Linked DNA regions of Telluria mixta. The protein of the gene in region 1 binds, or shares a complex with, the protein of each later gene. Links are inferred from orthologs where the notes say so. Each region holds a gene or a part of one and is shown on either strand. Other genes may lie near its edges. The genes, in order: P0M04_RS26960 and P0M04_RS14925.

What was found.
Region 2: the proteins of P0M04_RS26960 (region 1) and P0M04_RS14925 are in contact, whole or in part, in a cryo-EM structure (PDB 9GE8), measured with the Escherichia coli proteins. The link is inferred for Telluria mixta from one-to-one orthologs.

What each region holds. Positions count from the first base shown.
Region 1 is NZ_CP119520.1:6,116,246-6,119,477, forward strand. Bases 58-2,975 are described here. They hold P0M04_RS26960 (arylesterase), read left to right. Parts: upstream 58-1,159; coding sequence 1,160-1,792; downstream 1,793-2,975. Other genes in these bases: P0M04_RS26950 (NAD(P)H-hydrate dehydratase), read left to right, coding at 58-424; P0M04_RS26955 (ABC transporter ATP-binding protein), read right to left, coding at 442-1,161; mnmH (tRNA 2-selenouridine(34) synthase MnmH), read left to right, coding at 1,792-2,844; cynS (cyanase), read left to right, coding at 2,903-2,975. Outside these bases: more of P0M04_RS26950, read left to right, coding at 1-57; more of cynS, read left to right, coding at 2,976-3,232. UniProt on the Escherichia coli protein: TesA is a multifunctional esterase that can act as a thioesterase, lysophospholipase and protease.
Region 2 is NZ_CP119520.1:3,354,975-3,358,376, reverse strand. The notes cover bases 275-3,362. They hold P0M04_RS14925 (ABC transporter permease), read right to left. Parts: upstream 3,041-3,362; coding sequence 509-3,040; downstream 275-508. Other genes in these bases: P0M04_RS14920 (adenosine deaminase), read right to left, coding at 3,046-3,362; P0M04_RS14930 (group II truncated hemoglobin), read right to left, coding at 275-471. In the rest of the region: P0M04_RS14935 (DNA recombination protein RmuC), read right to left, coding at 1-41; more of P0M04_RS14930, read right to left, coding at 43-274; more of P0M04_RS14920, read right to left, coding at 3,363-3,402.

The DNA.
Region 1 (3,232 bases):
CGTCGTCGTCACGCCGCATCCGCTCGAAGCCGCGCGGCTGCTGGGCGTCACGGCCGCGATCGTGCAGGCCGACCGGCTGGAGAATGCGCGCGAACTGGCGCAGCGGCTGGACGCCGTCGTCGTGCTGAAGGGTGCCGGCAGCGTCATCGCGCGGCCGGACGGCTATGTGGCGCTGAATGCGACGGGCAATCCGGGCCTCGCCACGGGCGGCACGGGCGACGTACTGGCGGGCCTCGTGGGCACCCTGCTGGGCCAGGGCTGGCCCGCGTGGGAAGCGGCGCTGGCCGCGACGTGGCTGCACGGCGCGGCGGCCGACCGGCTGGTGGCGGGCGGCGTCGGCCCGATCGGGCTCACGGCGGGCGAGCTGCCGAAGGCGATCCGCGCCGAACTGAATGCGCTCGTCGCCGACGCCGCGTTGGCGTAGGCGCTTGAAAACTCCGCTCAGACGGCCAGGCGGCCCGCGGCGATCGTGAGCGTGCGGCCGCAGCGCGCGGCCATGGCGGGGTCGTGGGTGACGAGGACCAGGGTCGATCCGCGCTCGCGATTCAGCTCGAACATCAGCTGGATGACGGCTTCGCCGGTGGCGGCATCGAGGCTGCCCGTGGGCTCGTCGGCGAACAGCAGCGGCGGTTCGGTGACGAAGGCGCGGGCCAGCGCGACACGCTGCTGCTCGCCGCCCGACAGGTACTTCGGATAATGGCGCAGGCGGCTGGACAGGCCCACGCGGCCCAGCATCGCCTCGGCTTTCGCGCGCGCATCGGCATCGCCCCGCAGTTCCAGCGGCAGCATCACGTTTTCCACGGCATTCAGGTGCGCGAGCAGCTGGAACGACTGGAACACGAAGCCCAGCTTTGCCTTGCGAAACGCGGCGCGTCCGTCCTCGTCGAGGGCGAAGATGTCCGTACCGTCGAGCAGGACCTGGCCCGACGATGGCGTGTCGAGACCGGCCAGCAGGCCGAGCAATGTGGACTTGCCGGAGCCGGAGGCGCCGACGAGGGCGAGCGTCTCGGCCGGTTGCACGGTAAAATCCACCTCGTGCAGGATGGTGAGCTCGCCGCTGGCATCCGCCACGCGCTTCGACAGGCCGCGAACCTCGATCGCCGGCCTGGCCGTTCCGTTCACACCTGCACTGCCTTTTGACGTCTCGGGAATATCACGCATGCTTGCTTTACTCAGGAAATGGACGATAGCTGCCGTCGCGGTTCTTGGAATGACCGCGGCGGGGAGCGCCTATTCTGCCCCAAAAACCGTGCTCGTGGTGGGCGACAGCCTGTCGGCCGAATACGGCCTCGCGCGCGGCACCGGCTGGGTCGCCCTGCTGGAGCAGCGCCTCAAGCGTGAACAGGTCGACGCCCGCATCGTCAACGCCAGCATCAGCGGCGAGACGACGAGCGGCGGCCGCACGCGCCTGCCCGCGCTGCTGCAACAGCACAAACCGGACGTCGTCGTGCTGGAACTGGGCGCGAACGACGGCCTGCGCGGCCTGCCCGTGACGGCCGCCGCGGACAATTTGCGCACGATGATCCAGTTGTCGCAGCAGAACAAGGCGAAGGTCCTGCTCGTCGGCATGCGCATGCCGCCCAACTACGGCCGCGCGTACACGGAACGCTTCGCCGGCATGTACAAGGATCTGGCGGCCGCCTATAAAGTCCCGCTGGTGCCGTTCATGCTGGACGGCGTCGCCCAGGAGACGACAAACTTCCAGGCCGACCGCCTGCATCCGCTCGCGACGGCCCATCCGACCATCCTCAACAATATCTGGCCGCAATTCGCGCCTCTCGTCAAACGATAATGAAATACCCCGCTGTCCTCGGCGTCGACGACGTCCTGCCCATGCTCGACCAGTTCGACACCATCATCGACGCGCGCAGCGAGTCCGAGTTCGCGCTCGACCGCATCCCGGGCGCCATCAACTGCCCGACCCTGGACGACGCGCAGCGCGTCCTCGTCGGCACCACGTACAAGCAGGTCGGCGCGTTCGAAGCGAAGAAGATCGGCGCCCCGCTCGTCGCGCAGAACATCGCGCGCTACATCGAAACGCTGTTCGCCGACAAACCGAAGGACTGGAAGCCGCTCGTGTACTGCTGGCGCGGCGGCAACCGCAGCGGCTCGATGGCGCTCATCTTCGCCAAGATCGGCTGGCCCGTCGTGCAGCTCGACGGCGGCTATAAAGCGTATCGCGCCTATGTCGCGGCCGCGCTGGAAAACCCGCCCCTGCTGGATTTCCGCGTGATCTGCGGCACGACGGGCAGCGGCAAGAGCCGGCTGCTCGAGACCCTCGAATCCATCGGCGCACAGGTGCTCGACCTGGAACGCCTCGCCGCGCATCGCGGCTCCGTCCTCGGCCACCTGCCGGGCGAACCGCAGCCGAGCCAGAAGATGTTCGAGACGCGCATCTGGGACAAGCTGCGCCGCTTCGATCCGTCGAAACCCGTGTTCGTGGAATCGGAGAGCAAGAAGGTGGGCAACCTGCGCGTGCCGGAAGCGGTCATGGAGCGCATGCGCGCCTCGCCCTGCATCGCGCTGCAGCTGGGCCGTCCGCTGCGCGTGCAGCTGCTGATGGAAGACTATCACCACTTCTGCGCCGACCCTTCCGCGCTGAATGCGCAGCTGGACCATCTGGTGCAATTGCATGGTCGCGCGCGCATCGAAACGTGGCAGGAGATGGCCAATACGGGGCGTATGCCGGAGCTCGTGGACCAGCTGCTCGTGGAGCACTACGATCCCGCGTACCTGCGCTCGATCGACCGGAATTTCGTGCAGTACCCGAAGGCGGAGACGCTGGCCTTGCCGGGCATCTCGAAGGACGACTTCGTCGCGGCCGCGCGGCATCTCCACGGGTAGGACAGGCACGCCTTTTGCATCGTCGTCCTTTCCTCAACCCGTAGACGAAAGGACCACGATGAACCGCATGGACGTCACCGAAAAAATCATCGGCGCCAAGGTAGCGAAAGGCATCAGGTGGGAAGACGTGGCCGGCAAGGTCGGCCAATCCAAGGAATGGACGACCGCGCTGTGCCTGGGACAGATGACCGCCTCGGTCGAACAGGCCGCCATCCTCGGCGACATCTTCGGCCTCACCGACGAAGAGTGCAAGTGGCTGCAGGTCGTCCCCTACAAGGGCTCGCTGCCGACGGCCGTCCCGACCGATCCGCTGATCTACCGCTGGTACGAGATCGTCAACGTCTATGGCACGACGATCAAGGAACTGATCCACGAAGAGTTCGGCGAC
Region 2 (3,402 bases), 2.8 Mb from region 1 along the record:
AGCAGCGCCACCGCGAGCACGATGAATTCAAGCGTTGGCATATTAATGCGGACGGTTCCGCATCCAGTCGGCCGTCTGATAAAAGGATTGCATCAGCGCGAGCCGCAGGTCGTAGTCATAGCCGAGATCTTCCAGCGCCATCGCCATGCAGCGCAGCCACTGGTCGCGCTCGGACGTGCCGATGGCGAACGGCAGGTGGCGCGCGCGAAGCATCGGATGACCGTAGCGTTCGATGAAGAGGTTCGGCCCGCCCATCCAGCCGGACAGGAACATGAACAGCTTCTCGCGCGAGCTGTCGTTGGGGACGGGGTGCATCGCGTGGATGCCGGCGAAATCCGGCTCCAGTTGCATCAGGTCGTAGAAACGGTCGACCAGTTCGCGCAGGCGGGTTTCGCCGCCGATGATTTCGTAGAGGCTGCGAGTCTCTTCCTGCGCGTCCTGGGACTCTTGGGGTGCGTTGGTATCGGACATCTATCCATGATAGCGCAACGCACGCACCACGGGTAAATCAAGCTTCCCGCAACGTCTGCAACGGCGGCTGCCGCAACACATTGCGCAGTCCGAGCCAGCCGCCGACGAGCGCGCACACCGCGCCCACGACCAGTCCCGCGATCCACACGGTCGGATCGAACGTCCACGGGAACTTGAACTGGTAGTTGGCCAACGCCCAGCCCAGCGCCGCCGCGCCCGATGCCGCCAGCAACCCGGACAGGCCGCCGACCAGCATGAACTCGATACGCTGCGCCTGCGCCAGCTGGCCGCGCGTGGCGCCCAGCGCGCGCAGCAGGCCCGCTTCGCGCGTGCGCTCGGCCTGGGATCCCATCAGTGCCGCGTACAGGACCAGCACGCCCGAGGCCAGCGTAAACATGAACAGGAATTCCACCGCCACGACGACCTGGTCCAGCACTTCCTGCACCTGGCGGATGATGCCGCTGACATCGATGACGGTGAGATTCGGCCACGCGCGCGTCAGCGTGTTGGCCAGGCCGATGCCGCGCGCGGCCAGGTGGAACGCGGTCATGTACGTCGTCGGCGCATCCTTCATTGCGGCCGGGTTGATGATGACGAAGAAGTTCGCCCGCATCGAGCCCCATTCCAGCTTGCGCAGGCTCGTGATCTTCGCCTCGACGATCTGGCCGCCCATGTCGAAGCGCATCGTATCGCCCAGTTTCAGGCGCAGCGTGTTCGCGAGGCCCTGCTCGACCGAGGCCTCGGCGACGCCCGGCGCGTCGCGGTACCAGCGGCCCGCCACGATCTCGTTCGTCGTCGGCAGGTCGCGCGTCGAGGACAGGTTGAATTCGCGCTCGGCGAGGCCTTTCGCGCGCTCGTCCGTGTACGTGGTCGCGGTGACCGCGTTGCCGTTCACGGCGACGAGGCGGCCGCGGATCATCGGGTACAAGGTCGGGGCGGGCACGCCGGCCGCGCGGATCGCGCCGGCGACGCCGTCGCGCTGGTCGGGCTGGATGTTGATGATGAAGCGGTTCGGCGCATCCGGCGGCGTGGCGAGGCGCCAGGCGGCCATCAGGTCGCCGCGCACGACGGTCAGCACGAGCAGCGCCATCAGGCCCAGCGACAGCGACACGATCTGTACGACCGTCGCGCCCGGACGCCGCTGCAGCGACGTGATGGCGAAGCGCCACGCCTGGTGGCGGAACACGCCGCGCAGACGGCGCAAAGACAGCAGCGCAAGCCAGCCGACGAGCGCGAACAGGGCGAACGCGCCGACGAAGCCGCCGGCGGTGAGCAGCGCGAGCTGCAGGTCGCCGGCCTGCCACAGCAGCAGCCCGACGAAGACGGCCGCGCCGAAGCCGTACGTGACCAGCGCGAGCGGCTTCGGCGCCGCCTGTTCGCGTCGGATCACGCGGTTGTGCGGCACGTTGCGCAGCTGGAGCACGGGCGGCAGCGCGAAGCCCACGAGCAGCAGCATGCCGGTGGCGATGCCCTGCAGCGCGGGCAGCAGCGACACGGGCGGCAGCTCGGTGGGAATCAGACCCTTGACCATCTCGAGCAGCACGAAGTGGGCGCCGAAGCCGACCAGCACGCCGAGCACGCTGCCCGCGAGTCCGACGATGACGAATTCGATGAGGAACAGCGCCCCGACCTCGTTCTGCGTCATGCCGAGGCAGCGCAGCATCGCGCAGGCATCGAGGTGGCGCTGCATGAAGCGGCGCGCGGCCATCGCGACGGCCACCGCGGCCAGCATCGCAGACAGCAACCCGACGAGCGACAGGAAGCGCTCGGCGCGGTCGATCGTCGAGCGCATCTCGGGGCGGCCGTTTTCCAGCGTCTCGATGCGCACGCCGCGCACGTTGTCCGCCGCGATCCTGCCGCGCAGCCAGCGCTCGTAATCGGCGATCGCCGCCTGGTCGTTGGGCGACTTCGCCGCCACCTGCATGCGGTATGTGACGCGCGCATAGTTGTCGACGAGGCCAGTGGCTTTCAGGTCGCCGAGCGCCAGCATCACGCGCGGCGCGAAGTTGGCGAACGATGCGCCGCGGTCCGGCTCCGACGCGATCAGGCGGGAAATCTTGAAACTCTTGTCGCCGAGCTGGATCGTCGAGCCGACCTTCACCCGCAGCGGCGGCAGCAGATTGACGTCGACCCAGACCGTGCCCGGCGCGGGCGTGTCGTGCGTGATGTCGCCGAGGGCCTCGCTCGCATCGATCGTGCTCGTCGTCACGCGCATGGCGCCGCGCAGCGGATAGTTGGTCGACACGGCCTTCACGGACGCCAGCAGCGCCTGCGACTCGTCACCCTGCCCTGCCTGCGCCATGCTGGGAAACGTCACGGTATCCGCCAGCACCAGGCCGCGCCGCGCCGCTTCATCGCGCCAGGCTTGGGAGAGCGGCTGGTCGGCGTTCACGAGCAGGTCGGCGCCGAGCAGCTGGCGTGCGTCGCGGTTCAATCCCGCGCGCATGCGGTCGACAAAGAAGCCGACGGCCGCCAGCGCCGACACCGCGACCACCAGCGCCACCAGCAGGAACCGCAGTTCGCCGGCACGCCAGTCGCGTGCGGTCATGCGCAGGGATTGGATCAGCATGGCGGTCACGCGGCCTGTGCGGCGTCGAAGAAGGCGTCGACTTCGGCCAGCCAGGCACGCTTGCGCTCGGGCTCGAGGAACGCGGCGGCGAAGCTGTTCTTCGCCAGCCGGCGCGCATGGCTGGCGTCGAGCGGCAGCGCGTCGAACGCGGCCAGGTAGTTGTCGTTGATGTAGCCGCCGAAATAGGCCGGATCGTCCGAATTCACGGTGGCCGCGAGGCCTTCGTCGAGCAGGCGGCGCAGGTTGCTGTCGCCCATCACGTCGAACACGCGCAGCTTGATGTTCGACAGCGGGCACACGGTCAGCGCCATCTGTTCGCGCACCAGACGCGCCGTCAGTTCGGCATCCTCGAGGCAGCGCAC